3 regions of the Paenibacillus apis genome follow, and region 1 is predicted to be linked to each of the others. Evidence: riboswitches for the same ligand, from Rfam matches in the RefSeq annotation. Region 1 holds a riboswitch; each other region holds the start of a gene.

Region 1 (6,480 bases):
CGACAGGGAAGAAGCAGACAAGTGTAATGACGATAATCTTCGGCAGCAGTCCGAACCCGAACCAGATCATCAGAAGCGGTGCGAGCGCTATCGTAGGCACGTTTTGACTCAGGATGATTAGCGGGTATAAGGCGGATTTTAGAAAAGGAATATAGTGCAGCAGAAAAGCAACCAAAAGCCCGACAACACTCCCGATAACAAAACCAAGCAGCATCAGGCGAAGCGTTGCGAAGGTATGGACCCAGAGGCCAGCGGCTTCAGATACGGCCTGATCGGCAATGGTTGAAGGGCTGGGCAAAACCCACTGTTCAATATTAAATAGCGAGGTGGATACTTGCCATACCAGTATAAACAGGATGACCGCCGCAAGCGGCGGCCAAATCCTGTTCCAGAGACGGCGGGAATTCATGGACGGTATTTCTCGACCAGCTTATCCATGCTGACGCCTTTCTCAGGATTGTATACAATTTTAACCTGCGAAATGATGCTGTTGCTTCCGAATTCAGCGACCGCCACATTCATCTTTTTCACGATTTCCAGCAGCTCATCCAGGTCTCCTTCCATCGTTGTCTCCAAGGCATTGACCTGATATTTGACCCCGGAGCTCTGGATAACCTCGATGGCACGATCTACATAAGGAATGGAATCCTCACCGTTAGGTGTCTTAGGAATAATCTGAATACTGAGCAATGTGTTTGACATAGCGAACATCCTCTCTTGAATTAGATTAAGTGATCTGTAAGTGTGGTGAACAATAGGAGCCTGCGGCCGGTATGGGCTTACACTCGCTGTTAAACCCGGATTTCTGGGAATTGGACCTGATAAGGTTGAAATCAGGGTTTAAAGGCGACCGCTTCCGCTGTTTCAGCTCCATACCGGCTCTCCGGCTACTTGCTCACCACACTTATATCAGTTGAATAATAAATTCAGTTCGTCTCAGGTAAAAAGTCGTTCGTAAAGGCGCTGTCGATATCCAGCTCTTGCTCGATCAGTCCGCGCTCGTACATCCAGTCGGAATAGTTCTTCCAGACTTCCGGCTTTTGTTCTCCCCAACGTGGTGCATCATCCTGATATTTCGGACTTAGCCATTTCTGGCTGGCATGCACCAGCTCTTTGTCCAGCTCGGGCACAGCCTTCAGCAGCAGATCTGCAGATTCCTCCGGATGCTCGGCTGCATACTGATAACCCTTGGAGGTGGCACGCATGAATGCCCGCACCAGGTCCGGATCATTTGCAATGGTCTTCTCATTGGTGACGATGACCGGCGTATAGTAGTCCAATTGGTCCGAATAATCTTTAATATATTGCATGTCCAGCGGTTCTCCGCGCAGCTCGGCCTCAATTCCGGTCCACGCATAGAAGATCCACGCAAAATCAATATCCCGCTTCACGGCTGTGAAGTAGTCTGCCTCACCAATATTGACGAGCTTGACCTTGGATATATCGCCGCCGTCCACATCCATAATGGACTTCATAATCGCTTCCTCTACAGGGGATCCCCAGCCGCCGTAAGTTTTACCTTCGTAATCCTTAGGCGATTTGATTCCGCGATCTACCGGAGCCGCGAAGCCTGACGTGTTATGCTGGATGACCGCCGCGATCGAGACGAGCGGAACCCCTTGCAAGCGGCTCTGGGTCACGTTCTCCTGAACGCTTACGCCGAAGGGCACTTCATCGGAAGCAACCATAGCATCTGCGCCGCCCGAGCCCGGGAGCGCGATCTCTACATTCAATCCTTCCGCTTCGTAATACCCCAATTCCCTGGCGGCATAAAGTCCGGTGTGATTCGTGTTGGGGCTCCAGTCCAGCACAACGGTTACGTCCTTCAGGGCTGCTTGCCCATTTGTTCCTTCAGAGCTGTCTGTAGTGCTGCCCTGATTTCCGCAGCCCGCAAGCATGGCTGCAATCAAGATGGCCATAGCGAGCGGGAACAGCGTTTTTTTCTTCACAGAAATCCACTCCTTCTAGTGCATGAATTTCCGCAGCGATAGGTTTACGTTCTCCTGAACCGTGAAGAACATGCGATAGAGTTCCTTGCACGGCGTATTGGGATAAAAAAAGCGCCCCGAATGCGGGACGCGTAGGTTCATGGCAAAATATGCGAGCCATGCTCTGTCATTCTTCCTACGCTGGCATTACCCAGATCAGGTTAAAGGGTCAGTATCTTGATGGGATACAATCTCAGCCGGCCTTATTCCAGCTCCCCCGAACTATGTAACTGCGGATACACTAGTCATTATAGACACGTAACCCCCGTCTGTCCAGCAGGCAAGCTGAAAATTCCTCGGGTATCCTTGCTGATTGATTTGCTTTTTAATTTCCAGCAGAGTATAATTAATACATCTGGAAATTTAAAGAAGTGATATTCGCATGTTGAAAAGAGTGTCAATTTTTTAAAAGTGCGAGTTCAAAAAGTCGGGTTTACAGGACCGAGAAGGTTGGATGAAGCTAGGGACTGAGTAGCGGAGCGTAGACAGATCTACGTGAGCAACGGAAGGCCCGGCTGAATTCAAGATTCGATGTCGAATTTACTCCTCGAACAACTCCGTCCTGGGAAGACGACTTTTTGAACAACCTCTTAAAGTGAACTTTTTTCAATGTGTGAATTTTTTTTACGAAAAAAGGAACATGTTAATCTGTATCGAGGAGGCAACAAACATGGAAACTGGAACAGTAAAATGGTTCAATGCCGAAAAAGGCTTCGGATTTATCGAGGTTGAAGGCGGCAAGGATGTTTTCGTTCATTACAGCGCGATTACCGGCGATGGCTTTAAATCGCTGGACGAAGGCGCTCGCGTTCAATTTAATGTGGTTCAGGGCAATCGCGGGCCGCAAGCCGAGAATGTCGTAAAACTGTAATGCAGAGCCGGCTGCCCTTAACGCCCCCGCGTTGAGGGCGGCTTTTGTATTCTTTTTCGGCACGCTGGCAATAGATAACATTCTAGGAGGTAATCATGAACTACCGTAAAAAAACGATTGAAGAGATTCCTGAGGAGAACACCGCAGTTTGGTCTTGCATAAGCGATGATTGCAACGGATGGATGAGGGATAACTTTGCGTTTGATTATAATCCGGTATGTCCGCTGTGTTCCTCTGAAATGGTAAAGGGAACCAAGCTCTTGCCTCAGCTGATTAATTCCAGTTCCCTGAAATCCGAAGGTTAGTCCCAGATTAACACTGATTCTGCAACAACAAACAAGCTGCTTCCCGGCAAAGGCCGGAAGGCAGCTTGTTTTCATGAGAGCAGGGGATTGCATCTCCGAATGAAATGAAATATCTTGGAACTAATGCTGAATCGCCTTGAATTTCGTGTACATAAACAATCTCCAGCGGAGAATCATTCCGAACGCAAGGATGAAGAAGACGGAGCCCGTCTGCAGCACGGAAATATACTGCTCTACGACCTCATGCAGAGCAAGGCGAACAGCTAGCAGTCCGATCAGGATATAGGCGAAGCCTGGTGAACGCTTGGCATACACTTCTCCATCAACTGTCTCGAAATGGGTGGTACGAACCAAGGGGTAGGAGAACAGAAACCATCCGGCAGCAAACGCGACAATCACCCAAATCCATGGGATTCGCATTTGCGGCTCAATAAACATTAGGAAGCCGGTAGCCATTCCCAGCGGAGGGATGATAATCTTCCTGATCGTCACAGGCCGGCGGCTCGCCTTGAGCCGGACGATAAGGACCGATATGGCCATCAATGCGGCCCCGATTGTAAAGAACAGCTGGAAATACGGCGAATCTAATAGTTGGCTCATTTAACAGATCCCTTTCTTGACAGCAGATCATTAAGTGATACTTCGTTGAACATCCTCTATAAGCTATATAAGTTGAACAAAAAAATACACAGAAAGGGCAAAAGTGTGAAGTGTGCTGAAGAAGCGTTAGCGTTCGCCTTTGTGAACGGATTTCTACGCTATGATGGCTTAGTCCAGTCAAAGAAATCCGTGAACAACAGCGATCGTAAGAACACTTCACACGTTGCCTCCAGTGTACAATCTTTAGTTCAACTTATTTAGAACATTATAACATATTCTGCATCTTCTGTTTCAATTAACCTCCAGGGAGGAATTATAATGAATAACATAAACCGGGATGATAAGCTGTTGTTCTATGTAGGATCTTATGCAGAGGAGAGCAGCGATGGCATTCATCTCTGCGAGCTGGATAACAACACGGGAGCGCTTCAACTGCTGCATGGCGCTTCGGGTATTAAGAACCCCTCGTTCCTGGTCGTCAATCAGGATTATACCCGTCTCTATGCTGTCAGCGAGCAAAGTGAGGGGGCAGTGTTCAGTTATGAAATTGATCGGGAGAACGGGAAGCTGACCCAACTGGCTCGGATTTCGACAGAAGGTGCGGATCCATGTCATTTATCGTTGGATGGAAGGGGCAGCCTGTATGCGGCCAACTATTCCAGCGGCCATGTGAATCGTTATGTGCTGGATGAGCGGGGAGCCGCTGCCGAGCTTGCGGCCCTAGTCCAGCATGTGGGCCAGGGATTCCGCGAGGACCGGCAGGAGGCGGCTCATGCCCATAGCATTGTTCCTGATGCTAACGGACGCTATGCTTATGTATGCGATCTGGGGCTGGATCAGATTATCTATTACGATCTAAGTGAAGGAAAGCTGACTACGGCAGGAAAAGTGGAGCTTCCGCCGGGTTCAGGGCCGCGCCACTTCCTTATTCATCCGAACGGGGAGCATGCCTATGCGATCAATGAGCTGAACAGTACGATTACGGTATTTGCCTATAACCGCATTCAAGGCCATTTGGAGATTCTCCAGCATGTTTCAACCGTACCAGAGGACTTTGGGGGAGAGAATTACCCGGCTGACCTCCATCTGTCTCCGGACGGCCGATACGTATACGGCTCCAATCGGGGCCATGACAGTATCGTCAAGCTTACAGTGAATTTGGAGACGGGAGCGCTGGAGACGCCGGAGTGGACCTGCGGGAGAATCAACTGGCCGCGTAATTTTGCAGTGCTTGAACGCTTTGTGCTGATCGCGAACCAGAACGGAGACGATATTGCCGTATTTCGCAGGGACCCGGCCACTGGAGGGCTGACAGCGACAGAGCATAGACTGGCGCTTAAGCAACCGTCATGCATAGCACCTTTATGAGGCGGTTCTCTTCAGGTTGTCGCAACCTTCCCGGTGTTGAGCAGCCGGCTTTTTAAACATGCGGTTTCATTTAAAATAATTGCTTGGAACACCGTAAGGTGTTCTTTTTTTTGTAAAAAAAAGGTTTGACAACCCATGCTCAGCCATATAGAATAGCACCATAACAAACTAAACAGGTAGGAATAATCAAATTGTTCTGGCCGTACACACGGAGGAACGCTCTGCTTGCCTTGGCAGACACGGGTAGCGGCTCGGTCTGACCGGTCAGGAGGCAGCGCGTTACTCCGTTTGCTGTATCGGCAAAACCTGTAAAACCAGAAATACTTGCTGAGAGAAATGAAAATTCGGGAAGAGGATGAGGAGTGATACGATGAAAAAGGGGATCAAAAAGGGAGTTCTGCTGGGAATAGTTGTAGCAATGACGGCGGTGCTCGCCGCCTGCGGATCAGATTCGGATGCGAAGAGCGCAAGCGGAGATTCCAGCGGTGAAAGCAAGGGAAGCGTAGAACTTTTGAATGTATCCTACGACCCGACTAGAGAATTATACGAGCAATATAACAAGGCATTTGCTGCTTATTGGGAAAAGGCAAAGGGGCAAAAGGTAACGATCAAGCAATCGCATGGCGGCTCCGGCAAGCAAAGCCGGGCGGTCATCGACGGACTTGAGGCGGATATCGTCACCCTGGCGCTGGGCTATGACATTGACGCGATTCAACAAACCGGATTGATTGATGAGGGCTGGCAGAGTGAGTATGAGCTGAACAGCTCGCCTTATACCTCCACGATTGTATTCCTGGTTCGCAAGGGGAATCCGAAGGATATCCAGGACTGGGATGACTTGATCAAGGACGGGGTCGAGGTAATCACCCCAAATCCTCAAACATCAGGCGGAGCACGCTGGAATTATCTCGCTGCCTGGGGTTACGCGCTGCATAACAATAATAATGACGAAGCTAAGGCACAGGAGTTTGTGAAGGAATTGTTCGAGCATGTGCCGGTGCTTGACAGCGGCGCCCGCGGAGCTACTACCACTTTCGTGGAACGGGGACTTGGCGATGTGCTCCTGGCTTGGGAGAATGAAGCGTGGCTGTCGGTGAAGGAGCTTGGTCCGGACAAATTTGATATCGTCTATCCATCGGAGAGTATTCTGGCGGAGCCGCCGGTTGCCATCGTGGATAAGAACGCGAATAAACGGGGAACCGCCGAGGTTGCTGCTGCCTATCTGGAATATTTGTATTCGGAGGAAGGCCAGACCATCGCAGCCGAGAATTATTACCGTCCGACATTGGATCGTGTAAAAGAAAAGTTCGCGGATCAGTTCCCGGAGATCAAACTGTTTACCATTGAC
Region 2 (6,480 bases), on a different contig from region 1:
TTGCCTAACATTATATCATCTGCCCTATGAAACGTCACGGTCAAATCATAGATGAATGAGGATATTTATGAAATGATCATTTCGGAGTATAATTAGAAAAATATCAAGATTTAAGGAGGCTAAACGATGCTACATTTATCACCGTCCTCGTTCATTTTGAAGCCGGCCTTTGCCAAAATTGTGTGCGAGCCCGGTTGGAAATGGCATAAGCGCGAGAAGCCTCTGCAGAACTACGACTTGTTCTATGTGTGGAGTGGAGAAGGCACTGTCGTATTGAATGACCACCCGATTGAAGTCGGCCCCGGAAGCTGTTTTTTGTTCCGCAAGGGCGATCACACCAGTGCGACCCACAACCCTCAGCGCCCGCTCGTATTAACGTACATCCATTTCGATGTCAGTGAGCCGGCGGAGGAGGTTCCAGTCTCCTACCGCAAGCTGGAGGATCGGCTGGATTTTGAATACATGCTCTCCCGCTATGTCCGCCTGTTCCTTGTGAAGGCCTACGGGGCTGAAGAGGAGGCGAGACTTCTGCTGAAGCAAATGCTCATTCACCTGCTCCGTGAAGAACGCGGAGTTCCCCAGGAAAAAAAGGTAAGCAACCAGTTGAATGAAGTCATTCAGGAAATTGCCAATTATGTACTGCAGCGGCCCAGTCTGAATCATAAAGTAGAGGATTTGGCGGCACGCGCCGGGCTGTCTCCAAGATATTTCTCCATCAAGTTCAAAGAAATTATCGGACAATCCGTGCAGTCTTACATTATCAAATCGAGAATTGACCGCGCTCAGCATTTGCTGCTTCACGCTGGAATGAATGTGACTGAGGTAGCCGATGCGCTTGGCTACCGTGATATTTTCTTTTTTAGCAGACAATTCAAGCAATACACCGGAAAAAGTCCCTCAGAAATTCGCTGAATGTGAGATCATGCTTAAGCGGACAGGCCCTCAATGCCATGTCCGTTTTTTTTGTACTCGACTTTGGTCCAGTAGAATACCAGTCTGAGGGTGGTATTTAATTCGACTTCAAAAATCTATACTGAAATAGAATATTGAGAAAAAATTACAACAGCGGTCAAAGGACACTTCACCTGTTCACTGGGCTTACAATCAAGGAGGAACATTATTTATGAATAAGAAAAGGTCGAGCTTTAGCCAGGTGGCTTTAGTCACAGGGGTGACGGTATTATCGTTCATGCTGCTGTCCGGGTGTAAATCCGTGGAGGAGTCGGTAGACGGAGTCATTGGAGGCGGTACAAAGGAAGCCGTGAATTCAGCTGCGCAAGCCGTAGCCCGAGCGGTAGAAGAGGGACAGGAATTGACCGCGCTGGGAAATGATTCAGATAGCCTTGTACTGGAAGCCTCTTCATCTGTAGGAAAAGTCAGCGGGATGATTATCGACCACGAAATAGGCAATATTGAGATTGCCTCAAGCGCGGACGACCAAATTCGGGTATCTGCCCGAATTTACGATCTGAACAGCAAGTCAGTCAGCAAGAACCTGGAGAAGGTTTTTGAACAGGCTGCAGTCTCAATACAGGCAGAGGGGACACAAGCACGCATCCGGGTTCATGCCAGGGACGACGAACGGAAAGACTTGTGGGACTGGGCAAAGTCTAAATATAAGAACAATGGATTCGGGGTGGATTATAAGATCGAGTTGCCGACAGCTATAAGCTCCTACAAGGTATCCAATAACGTCGGGAATATCGAGTTGACCGGATTGACAGGGGCGTTCGAATTAAAAAATGAGGTGGGGAATGTTGACCTCGTCTCGGCTGGAATTGCAGGGGCATCGAAGATTAATGTCTCGACAGGAAGCGTCGAATTGGATGTCCAGTCCCTTGAGAACAAAGGCAAGCTTGCCGTAAACGTTGCACTGGGGGATATTCATGCCACCCTTGCGGATACTGTGGATAGCAGTGTAGATACAGAAGTGGGACTGGGGGAAGTGTCCAGCAGCTTAAATAAGAGCCGCATGGGTAAAGACGGCTCTATCTCCTTAGCTGTTGACGTCGGCAACGTCGATGTTAACTGAGGGAACCAGGAAAGCTCCCAAGGATTGCCCCATTTGAACCTTCTGGCCTTCTTTTAGCGAAGGATCAGGTTGAAACGTTCCATTCTGGGTAAGAAGCACAACGGTGGAGCCAAACTCGAAATAAGCAAGGTCGTCGCCCTGATTCCAGGAGACGGCTTTGTCGTCGCTATAACGGATACTGCTGACGTTCATAGCCCCAACCTTGATCAAGGCAAGCTCACCTAAAGAATGTCGAATATAGGTAATCAGCCGCTCGTTCCGACTCAATACCTTGTTCATATGACGCATTCCGAACTCATTAACAGGATAAACCTTACCGTGAATATGTTCCTTCTCGAGCAGTGTTCCCGATACGGGTGCATGAATTCGGTGATAATCAGTTGGGCTAAGGTATAGGACGAACGCATATCCATGCTCGTAAGCCGGTAATCTTGGCGAATGATTAAGCAGCTCGGATACGCTGTAATCCTGCCCCTTCACATTAAGAATCGTCCCTGCAGAAATCTCCCCCATGTAGGTGATTTTTGCATCGACCGGACTAATTAATCCGTGCTCCGATAATTGAAGCGTTCTCATCCCCGCCTTCAGTCTTCGCGTGAAAAACTCATTCAATGTCTGGTATTCACGCACTTCCTTCTCTGCCTCATGCAGCGGAATACCGTAAGATTTGGCAAACCAGGGAATCAGATGCCGGCTCATCCCTGAATGGGAGAATCGCCCCATTAAGTTAGAAATCCATTTTCGGGAAGACAGTTCAGTCATCCACTTCATCCAGTTCACAGCCAATGTATATCCCCCTAACCTTTGTTGAACAGGCATCCTCCTGTTCTCACTTCCGCTAATATTGACACAGAATAAGGACGAAATCAATATAGATATAAGTTGAACTATTGAATATTACGTCTTGGGGGCAACGTGTGAAGTGTGCTTACGATCGCTGTTGTTCGCGGATTTCTTGAATTGAACTAAGATGTTATACGGTAGAAATCCACTCACAAAGGCGAACGCTTACGAGCTTATGCTCCCGAAGCAGCTTTCCTGCAGAAAGCTTTCACTTCAGCACACTTCACACTTATGCCCTTTCTACTCAGATTTATAGTTCAACTTATATTGTCTATATTTTTAGCTTGTGTCTCTGGAAGGTTTTGGAGTATAGTAGTGTCAATTGAATACGGGATACGGGAGCTTGAGTGAATCAGGCTGAGATAGCAGCATAATCCGCTGCGAACCGTTAATCTGATCTGGATAATGCCAGCGTAGAGAATCTGTCGTCTTGTCATGCACTTTTGTTGTATAGGCAGGCCAATTTACAGCCGTCTGAGCATATTCAGCCGGTTTTTTTGCGTATCCCGGAATATCAAACAGAAGGAGAGATCAAGGATGAATGAACAAAGAAATTCAAGAAGCGGAGGGAGCCGTCTCGCTCCAAACGGCAGAGGAGGCAAGGGGCTGAAGCTGAGTGATATTCTGGTAACGGTATTGATCTCTGTCGTCCTTGGAGTGGTCTATCACTTTTGGAGCTCGGTATACAAGTTGTTCTCCCCCTTGTTTTTTCAGGCGGATGAACTGGTGTACGGGATGTGGTTCATTGCTCCAACGCTGGTCTTTTTACTGATTCGTAAGCCGGGAGTCGCTCTGCTTGCTGAGGTTGCTGCAGCACATGTGGAAATTCTGTTTGGCAGTGAATGGGGAATTCAACTGGTGCTGTATAGCGTACTGCAAGGGCTTGGGGCGGAGCTGGTATTTGCGTTGTTCCGGTATCGTAAATTTTCAGGCTCCGTGGCGGCCTTGGCAGGTGTTGGCGCCGCTGCGGGATCGTTGATTCCCGATATTTACTACGGTTATGTCGGGGACACCCAAACCTGGCTATTAATCGCCAAGTACGGCATGCGGGCAGTCAGTTCAGCTGTGATCGCCGGTTACCTGGCCTTTGCGCTGGCCAAGGCGGTGGAGGCCACCGGAGTCACCTCTCTGCTTCGGCCAGTAGCAGAACGAGATTATGCGGCTTTGGAAGATTAGAGATGGGTGGATTGCATTGTGAAGCCATATCTTCGGACTTACATGCTGAAGCAACTGGCGATACCGTCTCACTGGCCGCTGCGGTTTGGGATTTGCGGCTTAAATTTCCCGAAGGGGAAGCATTTGTTTTCAAAGACCTCTCCTTTTCGGTGAAACGAGGGGAGAAGCTGCTTGTATTAGGACCAAGCGGCAGCGGGAAATCGACGCTGCTCCAAGTGCTTGCAGGCATCGTTCCGGGACTTGTGGAGGTGCCTATGAGATGCTCGGGGCAAGTGCTTCCTGCTTCCTGGGGAATGCTGTTCCAGGACCCGGACGCTCAGTTTTGTATGCCTTATGTGGATGAAGAGTTGGCTTTCGTATTGGAAAACCGGGGGGTGGCTAGGGAAGAAATGCTGCCCAGGATGCGCGATGTGCTGAGAAAAGTAGGGCTCGATTTGAAGGAAATTCATCTTCTGATCGGGACATTGTCCCAGGGCATGAAGCAGCGGTTGGCGCTGGCCTCCATTCTGCTGATGGATCCCGACGTGCTGCTGCTTGACGAGCCTTCCGCCCTGCTGGATCCCGAGGGAAGAAGACAGATCTGGGAGGCGGTTTCTGAGGTGGCGGAGGACAGGACGCTCATTATCGTCGAACATCGGATCGAAGAATTGCTTGATTTGGGGCTTGTGGATCGGGTAGCTTTGTTCGGACCAAGCGGACAGCTTCTGGGCCAAGGCGCTCCCGAGGAATTGTTTGTCCACTGCCGAAAGGAGCTGGAGGAGTACGGGATCTGGCATCCTGGCGTCTGGAGTCGTTTTCGGTTTACGGCAGGCAGTCAAATAGAACAGGGCGGGAGCCTTCAGCCAGGTTCAGGTCCTTTCCTGCCTTCAGCCGAACGGTTGGACCGGCCTATTATCGAACTCTCCGAGTTCCGGGGCTTTCGCGGGCACCAGAAAGTCATTCAAGTCAAGCGGGCCGAGGTGTACGCTGGAGATTTTATTGCGGTTACGGGGCCGAACGGAGCCGGAAAAAGCTCGCTTCTGCTTGCGCTAATGGGACTGCTTCCCTCTGAAGGTAGTTATCATCTGCTGGGGGAACGGTTCGGGGGAAAAAAGCTTCGAAAACGACAAGTCCAATCGCTGTCGAAGAGAATCGGATTCGTCTTTCAAAATCCCGAGTTTCAGTTTGTCGAGAACCGGGTGGATCAGGAGATCGGATTTTCTTTAAGGGAAGAGGGATTATCTCCCGAAGAGATCAGGCAGCGGGTGGATCATGCGTTGGACCAATTTGGTCTTGCCGGACTGGAGCAGCGCCATCCGTACCAATTATCACTTGGACAGAAGCGGAGATTGAGCGTGGCGGGCGCGGCCGTCCTGAAGAGACCGGTGTTGTTGCTTGATGAGCCGACGTTCGGACAGGATGCTGTGAACACGTTTGCCATTTTGAACTTGTGCGAGGATCTTCGGCGCAGTGGAGTGGCGATTGTGATGGTGACTCACGAGGAACAGATCGCGGAAGCGGTAGCTACCCGCCGATGGGAAGTCAGAGAAGGAACCCTGACCGATTATGGGTACACGGACCGGGGAACCCTGCTCCCGCATCATATATGCGAAGCCGGCATGGCGGAGGCAATGCTATGAATACATGGCTGACTCCCTCCGCAATCACATGGATGCACCGGGCTAATCCGGTGCTTAAACTACTGTTCGTCATCGGGCTCTTTTTTGTGGCCTTATTTACGCACAGGACTGATTTTATGTTCTACCAGGCGGTGCTATTTACGCTGCTGTTGTTCTGGCAAAGCGGGTACTCCTTCTGGAAGGTGCTCTTGCTTGTGCTGTCTTTCGGCCTGGTATTTATATCCTCCTCTTCGACAATGATCCTGTTCGGTAAAGGGGATGTGCTGTGGTGGGAATGGGGATTATTCCGAATTACGGAGGAGAGCTTCTACCGCGGAATTCATATCGGATTTAAATCGGTGACCATTGCGTCTGAAGGGCTGCTGTTCGTTCTTACAACATCTTCTGTAGATATGTTCTACGCCTTGATGCAGAAAATAAAGCTTCCTCCCAAATATGCGTACAGCTTTATGGCCTCCATCCGACTGCTGCCGATGGTTTGGGAGGAATTCCTGATCAGGCGGAATGCGCTCCGTATTCGGGGGGCGCGAAGTTTGAAGGGGCCGCGGGGATGGATTGCCGGAATCAAGATGTACGCGGTCCCGCTGCTGTCCCAAAGTATTCGAAGAGCCCACCGCGTGGCGGTCGCGATGGAGGCGAAGGCTTTCGACGGGAATGGCCGTAGAACCTACTATTACCCATCGCGCTTCTCGCGTTATGATCCGCTGGCGGCGGCGATCTTCATAGCAGCGGTTATTGCAGCCCTGGCTCTAAGCGATGGTCTCCCGCTATTTCATATCACGGATGTAAGATATTCCGCCAATACTTGAT
Region 3 (6,480 bases), on a different contig from region 1:
AATAATCTTGGTATCCTTGGTAATGGAAAGGATGATCTCGCTCTGGTCAGTCGCGGCAAGGCCCCGGCCGGTCACCGTAATGAATTTGCCTGATTGGTCATTCTGAAATTCGGTAATCAATCCCATGGTTGCAGGGACAACTTTAGACTCCGGCTGTATCTGGGCGGAGATAGGTTGAATCGTGTCCACAGGTTGAGTCTGTGCAAATGCCGCGATCGGAAGGGCAGTCATCGCGAGCACGGATACAGCCGCAATTGTCTTGTTCATTTTCTTCATCTCTTCGATCCTCCAGTTATAAGGTCCAGTTGTTTTTTGGAATCATGCCTATACTTTCCAGACGAAAAACGGGTAAAAAGGTTGCAGCTGCAAAAACAGAAGAACTAATGATTGTAGAATCGTCTGAAGTCTTATATTCTGTTTGGTGAAGAAGGTGAATGAACATGCCCGGTTTAAAAGAGATGATTCTGCAATTGTTCCTTACCCTGTTGCCGTTCTTATGCTACAACGTGTATTACCGTAACAAGGCGCATAACTATTCCCCAGCGTTCATCCTGCTGACCACCGGGATCAGTCTTTTTTTATCCATGACCTTCAACAAGGTGGCCGTTAACGGCTTCATCTATGATGCCCGGTATATCCTGATGTTCTTCGGTCTGTTATTCGGGGGACTACGTATAGGCTTTGTGCTGCTTGCCGGGTTCATGGTGTATCGTCTATACCTGGGGGGGCCTGGCGTAGAGATCGCCATGGGGACGATTCTGGTATCGTTCCCGGTTTCGATTCTGCTCAGTCATCTATACCGCAGAGTGAAGCGAAGACCGTTATTTTTCGTGGTCTCCGCACTGCTTATTTCGCTGATTCCGACAGTAATGCTCTATCTATACAATCCTGATATTTTACAGGAAAGTCTTCTGTTTTATTTACTCTACGTGCCCCTTCTGAACTTTATAGGAATATGGCTGCTGCTCTCTCTCTTTCAGCGGGCGGTGATTGATAAGAATCTGTCGATCATCTATGCGCAGAAGGAAAAGCTGGAGACGATCGGCCAAGTTGCGGCCTCGCTGGTCCATGAGGTAAGAAATCCTTTGACTGCCGTAAAAGGATTTTTGAAGCTGATTAGCGAGACCTCGGGCAATCAGGAGAAGGTGCACAGATACATTGAGATTTGCGTTAGCGAAATGGAGCGGGCGGAATATATTCTCTCTGAGTATCTGGCAATCACCAAGCCGTCCACCGACCGACGGGAGCAGGTTAATCTGAACGCGATTCTGCAAATTACGGCGGATGTCATGCGCCCGTATGCAAATATGAACAATGTAGAGCTCCAACTTCAGCATGAGGATGGGGGCTGCAGAGTGATGGGGAATCCGGAGAAGATTAAGCAGGTGCTGATGAACCTGATTAAAAATGCAATTGAAGCCTGCTATGATACGGAAAATGCGGTTGTGTCCCTAACGCTTGAGCCCCTTGATAACGAGGCCCTTCTCTATGTGCGGGATAATGGCATCGGGATGAGCAGGGAGCAGGCTGAGCGTCTGGGCTCCGTCTTTTACTCGACAAAGACAACCGGTACCGGGCTGGGATTGGCTTTCTCTTATCAGGTCATTGAGGAGCTGGGAGGAAGTGTGCAGGTTCGAAGCGAGCCGAGGCAAGGGACGGAATTTGCCATCACCCTGCCGCTTTGTGAGCCTTCGGCCAACGCTGTCTAGCTGGGTAGCTGGGAGGCTGCTCCTTCTCTGTCCTAACTTAAGAGCTGCCCGCATATCCTTGAAGCAAGGAGTGTGAGGCGTGTGAGCGTAGAGGACAAGAAGCTGGATGGAATTGCAGAACGGTACTTTGAGATCAAAGTGCTGCAAAAGGAGCTGGATCAGGAACTCTCAGAGCTCCGGCAACAGATTTTAGACAGCTGTAAGGAGCAGGACTCGAACCGCTTGGAGCTGGAGAATTATGAGATCAAACTGATTGTCCAGCAGCGAAGAGAATATGACGAGAACCGATTATATGAGACCCTGCCCGATCTGGAGCTGTGGCGGATGCTGTCCAAGCCGGATAACAGTAAGATTTCCAGTCTGATCAAGCTTAAGATTATTTCCGAAGAGAAGATCAAAGACACGTATGCTGTGAAAAATGTGACCGTGGTACAGGTGGACAAAAAGTAGCCGGCTTATTGACAATCAGGGAAAATATGGATAGATTAATAACCAAGTGAATAAGAAATTCCACTAGGGGAGCCGGCAGCGGCTGAGACAAGAGTGATCTTGGACCCTTTGAACCTGATCTAGTTCGTACTAGCGTAGGGAAGTGGAGCCGGTCAACTTTTCGATCTGTCCGATTTATCGGCACTTCGTCGATCAGTCAACAGCCGCTCCGCTATCGGGGCGGCTTTTTCGCGTGGATTTTGATTATTCCAATTCAAGGATTGACGGAGGTGGGGAAATGAGCTTTACCGAGCAACTGCGCAAGGAAAATGACGACTTGTTCGCAGCGATCTTCAAGCATCCCTTTGTAAGGGGAATAGCCGGAGGGAAACTGGACAGGGAGCAGCTGATCCATTATGTGAAGCAAGATTATGAATATTTGAATGCGTTTATGCGAATCTATGGAATTGCGATTTCAAAATGCTCCCGGCGGGAAGACATCGCTATGTTTCAAGAGCAGATCGGGTTTATTCTTCACAGCGAGGTGCATCCGCATCAGAATTTTTGCACGGCGGCCGGGGTGCGCTATGAGGAGCTTCAGGGAGATCCGCTTGCTCCGTCGGCGCATCATTATATCCGCCATATGCTGACGGTGGCACATGAGGGGAGCCTCGGCGAAATAGCAGCCGCCCTGCTGCCTTGTCCCTGGACGTATGTCGAAATCGGACAACGGCTCATGGCCGAATTGCCGCCGCAAGAAGCTCACCCGTTCCGGGAGTGGATCGAATTTTACGGCAAGCTGTCCGGAGGAAGCACGGAGCGGTTATGCGAGCTTGCGGATCGCTTGGCGGCGGAGGCTACCGCCGGCGAACGGGCGCGTATGGCCGAGCATTTCCGTCATAGCTGCCAACTGGAATATATGTTTTGGGATATGGCCTGGCGGGTGGAGACATGGCCGGTAGAATCGAATACTTTGGTGAAGGGTTGATGATGATGAATTGGAATATGGGCAAGAGTTCAAGCATTCCGGAGAACGAATTCGCAGGATTGATCACGAAATTGCAGCAGGTAAAGCCGCTCGTCCATAACATGACTAACGTTGTGGTGACCAATTTTACGGCCAACGGGCTCTATGCGCTGGGGGCTTCTCCGGTAATGGCCTATGCGCCTGAGGAGGTGGCCGACATGGCTGCCCAGGCGGGTGCGCTGGTATTGAATATCGGGACGCTCAGCCGGGAACAGGTGGATGCGATGATCCTGGCCGGCCAAGCCGCAAACGCTGCAGGGGTGCCGGTGCTGCTGGATCCGGTCGGAGCGGGAGCCACGAGGTTTCGCACGGAATCGTCCCTCCGCATCCTGCGGGAAGTACGTATCTCGCTCCTGCGCGGAAACGCCGCCGAGATCGCCCAATTACTCGGCGAGAACCTGGCGATCAAAGGCGTGGATGCCGGGGAGAACAGCGGTGCTGATCAAGCAGGGATTGGGCGAAAGGCGGCGAAGCAGTTCGGTTCGGTTGTTGCGGTCACCGGTAAGGTGGATGTGATTACGGACGGCAGTATTTCCCGGATCATTAGCGGAGGGGATGCTTTGCTTACACAAGTGACGGGGACGGGGTGCTTGCTGACCTCGGTGCTCGGAGCCTTCGCAGCTGTAGAACCCGACCTGAGGCGGGCAGGGACGGCAGGTTTAGCCTTTTATGGCGCCGCAGCCTCCCGGGCAGCGGAGCGGACAGCCGCTCTCGGGCCAGGCAGCTTCCAGACGGCATTCCTGGATGAATTGGCCAAGCTGCATCCGCATTCCCTAAAAGGTCATGCGGCGGTTGCCGAATTCTCGGCCGCGGAAGCGGGAGGATGGCTGTGAACGGAATGACACTGGCTAGAGCACTGACGGTGGCCGGCTCGGACAGCGGCGGCGGAGCGGGGATCCAGGCGGATCTGAAAACCTTTCAGGAGCTAGAAGTCTATGGGATGTCGGCTATAACGGCTGTGACGGTGCAGAATACGTTAGGCGTCAGCGGGGTCTATCCTCTGCCGGCACAAGCAGCGGCGGAGCAGATCCGCAGCGTCGCCGAGGACCTTGGCGTAGATGCCGTCAAGACGGGAATGCTGTTCGATGCGGAGGTCATTCATGCCGTGGCTGCGGAATTCAAAAGCCAAGGCATGAAGCGCATCGTTGTCGATCCCGTCATGATCGCCAAGGGAGGAGCCTCATTGCTGCAGAGCGATGCGGTGAAGGAACTGAAGGAGGTGCTGCTTCCGCTGGCAGCGGTTGTGACGCCGAATCTCCCGGAAGCGGAGGTGCTGGCTGGTATGCCGATACACAGTTTCCGGGACCGTCGGGAAGCGGCGGTCAGAATTTCTGATCTGGGGCCAGGTCTGGTCATTATCAAGGGCGGTCATGAGGCTCTTGACTCCGGCCCGGGGGAGCAGCAGGTAGTCGATCTGCTGTATGACGGGCAGCATTTTACGGAGCTAAGCTATCCGCGAATCCAGACACCGCACACGCACGGCACTGGCTGTACGTTCTCGGCGGCGCTGACGGCAGGCTTAGCCAAGGGGCTGCCCGGCATCGAAGCGGCCGCGCTTGCCCGCCGCTTCATTCAGGCGGCTATCGAGGACGGGCTCGGCCTTGGACAGGGGCATGGTCCGACGAATCATTGGGCATACCGCCGCAGACAGGCGGTGCTTGGCTGATGGACGGGCATATCAATTCGGGGAGCCGCTTCAATGCTCACGGCCGGAAGATTTCTGCGGATGTGATGCGCGAGTGTTTGAAGGTCTATCTTGTCATCGGGAGTGCGAACTGTCAGGATGATCCGTTGTACGTAATCCGGGAGGCGCTGGCGGGCGGGGCGACCATGGTCCAGTATAGGGAGAAGGGCGACGGTTCGCTGACTGGAGCAGCCAGGATAAAGCTGGGGCTTCAGCTTCAGGAGCTCTGCCGGAAGGCGGGCGTTCCCTTCATTATTAACGATGATGTGGAGCTGGCCCTGCAGCTCCAGGCAGACGGAGTGCACATCGGACAGGAGGACGCGGATGCCGAATGGGTACGTTCCCGGATCGGAGGGGGAATTCTGGGCGTTTCGGTTCATCGGTTGGAGGAAGCGAAGCGTGCGGTTCAGCAAGGAGCCGACTATTTGGGGATCGGGCCGATTTATCCGACGTCCTCCAAGCCGGACGCTCACGCCGTCCACGGCCTGCAAATTTTGCCCGGGCTGCGCCAGGCGGGCATTCATCTTCCTCTCGTCGGCATCGGAGGTATCACGCTGGAGCGTGCCGGGGAGGTGATATCAGCCGGTGCGGACGGCATTGCCGTGATATCGGCCGTGGCAGGGCTTCCGGGCGATCAGGTGCGGAATGCCGTGCAGCAACTCAGGACGCGAATAAATCGATAGGGATGAGGAATCCGTATTGACATAAAAATAGAGGAAATTTAATATAGAACTATAAGATTAGCACTCTAAACTTTAGAGTGCTAATAATTTTGCAGGCGAAGAAAGGAAGGAGCAGTACCATGGACAAGAAGCAGTTCAAAGCGGAATCCAAACGACTTCTGGAGATGATGATCAACTCCATCTATACGCAGCGGGAAATCTTTCTCCGGGAATTGATCTCCAACAGCAGTGATGCTATTGACAAGATCTATTACAAGGCATTGACAGACGAGAATCTGACGTTCAACAAGGATGACTATTTCATTCGATTGAAGGCGGACAAGCAGGCTCGGACGCTGACCATTTCCGATACGGGGATCGGAATGACGAAAGAAGAACTGGAGAATAACCTTGGCATTATCGCCAATAGCGGCTCTTTTGCCTTCAAGAATGAGAACGAAGCGAAGGACGGACATAATATCATCGGTCAATTCGGCGTCGGCTTCTACTCCGCCTTTATGGTTGCAGACAAGGTTACGGTCATCAGCCGGGCGTTGGGCAGCAGTGAAGCCTATAAATGGGAGTCGGAAGGAACGGATGGGTACACGATCTCCGAGACGGAGAAGGAGAGTGTCGGTACCGATATTATTTTGACCATTAAAGAGAATACCGAAGATGATCAGTACGATGAATATCTGGAGGAGTACCGCCTGAGATCCATCATCAAGAAATACTCCGACTTCATCCGTTATCCGATCAAGATGGAGGTCACCACCCAGCGGCCTAAAGAGGGTGCGGAAGGCGAGTTCGAGGAGGTTCAGGAAGAGCAGACGGTTAACAGTATGGTTCCGATCTGGCGCAAGAATAAGAGTGAGTTGACAGATGAGGACTATGAGAATTTCTACATGGAGAAACGCTACGGCTTTGACAAGCCGGTGTCTCATATCCATATCAAGGCCGACGGAGCGG

The links. A riboswitch is a leader RNA that binds a small molecule or an ion and turns the genes downstream of it on or off. The one in region 1 is predicted to bind thiamine pyrophosphate.
Region 2: linked by a shared signal. The riboswitch ahead of KI362_RS16345 (ECF transporter S component) and the one ahead of KI362_RS18915 (ABC transporter substrate-binding protein) in region 1 are both predicted to bind thiamine pyrophosphate.
Region 3: linked by a shared signal. The riboswitch ahead of tenA (thiaminase II) and the one ahead of KI362_RS18915 (ABC transporter substrate-binding protein) in region 1 are both predicted to bind thiamine pyrophosphate.

Annotation. Positions count from the first base shown of each region.
Region 1 is NZ_BORS01000014.1:31,738-38,217, forward strand. It holds gene KI362_RS18905 (ABC transporter permease) at 1-409, opposite strand, end outside; gene KI362_RS18910 (thiamine-binding protein) at 406-702, opposite strand; gene KI362_RS18915 (ABC transporter substrate-binding protein) at 927-1,919, opposite strand; TPP riboswitch at 2,105-2,217, opposite strand; gene KI362_RS18920 (cold-shock protein) at 2,659-2,859, shown strand; gene KI362_RS18925 (cold-shock protein) at 2,955-3,164, shown strand; gene KI362_RS18930 (CcdC family protein) at 3,285-3,764, opposite strand; gene KI362_RS18935 (lactonase family protein) at 4,083-5,132, shown strand; gene KI362_RS18940 (sulfate ABC transporter substrate-binding protein) at 5,503-6,480, shown strand, end outside.
Region 2 is NZ_BORS01000011.1:78,932-85,411, forward strand. It holds gene KI362_RS16330 (helix-turn-helix transcriptional regulator) at 127-912, shown strand; gene KI362_RS16335 (hypothetical protein) at 1,124-2,032, shown strand; gene asd (archaetidylserine decarboxylase) at 1,997-2,818, opposite strand; TPP riboswitch at 3,201-3,312, shown strand; gene KI362_RS16345 (ECF transporter S component) at 3,413-4,051, shown strand; gene KI362_RS16350 (ABC transporter ATP-binding protein) at 4,054-5,670, shown strand; gene KI362_RS16355 (energy-coupling factor transporter transmembrane component T family protein) at 5,667-6,479, shown strand.
Region 3 is NZ_BORS01000009.1:73,053-79,532, reverse strand. It holds gene KI362_RS14120 (peptidase) at 1-276, opposite strand, end outside; gene KI362_RS14115 (sensor histidine kinase) at 459-1,709, shown strand; gene KI362_RS14110 (hypothetical protein) at 1,791-2,159, shown strand; TPP riboswitch at 2,215-2,317, shown strand; gene tenA (thiaminase II) at 2,437-3,126, shown strand; gene thiM (hydroxyethylthiazole kinase) at 3,144-3,998, shown strand; gene thiD (bifunctional hydroxymethylpyrimidine kinase/phosphomethylpyrimidine kinase) at 3,995-4,831, shown strand; gene thiE (thiamine phosphate synthase) at 4,831-5,532, shown strand; gene htpG (molecular chaperone HtpG) at 5,652-6,480, shown strand, end outside.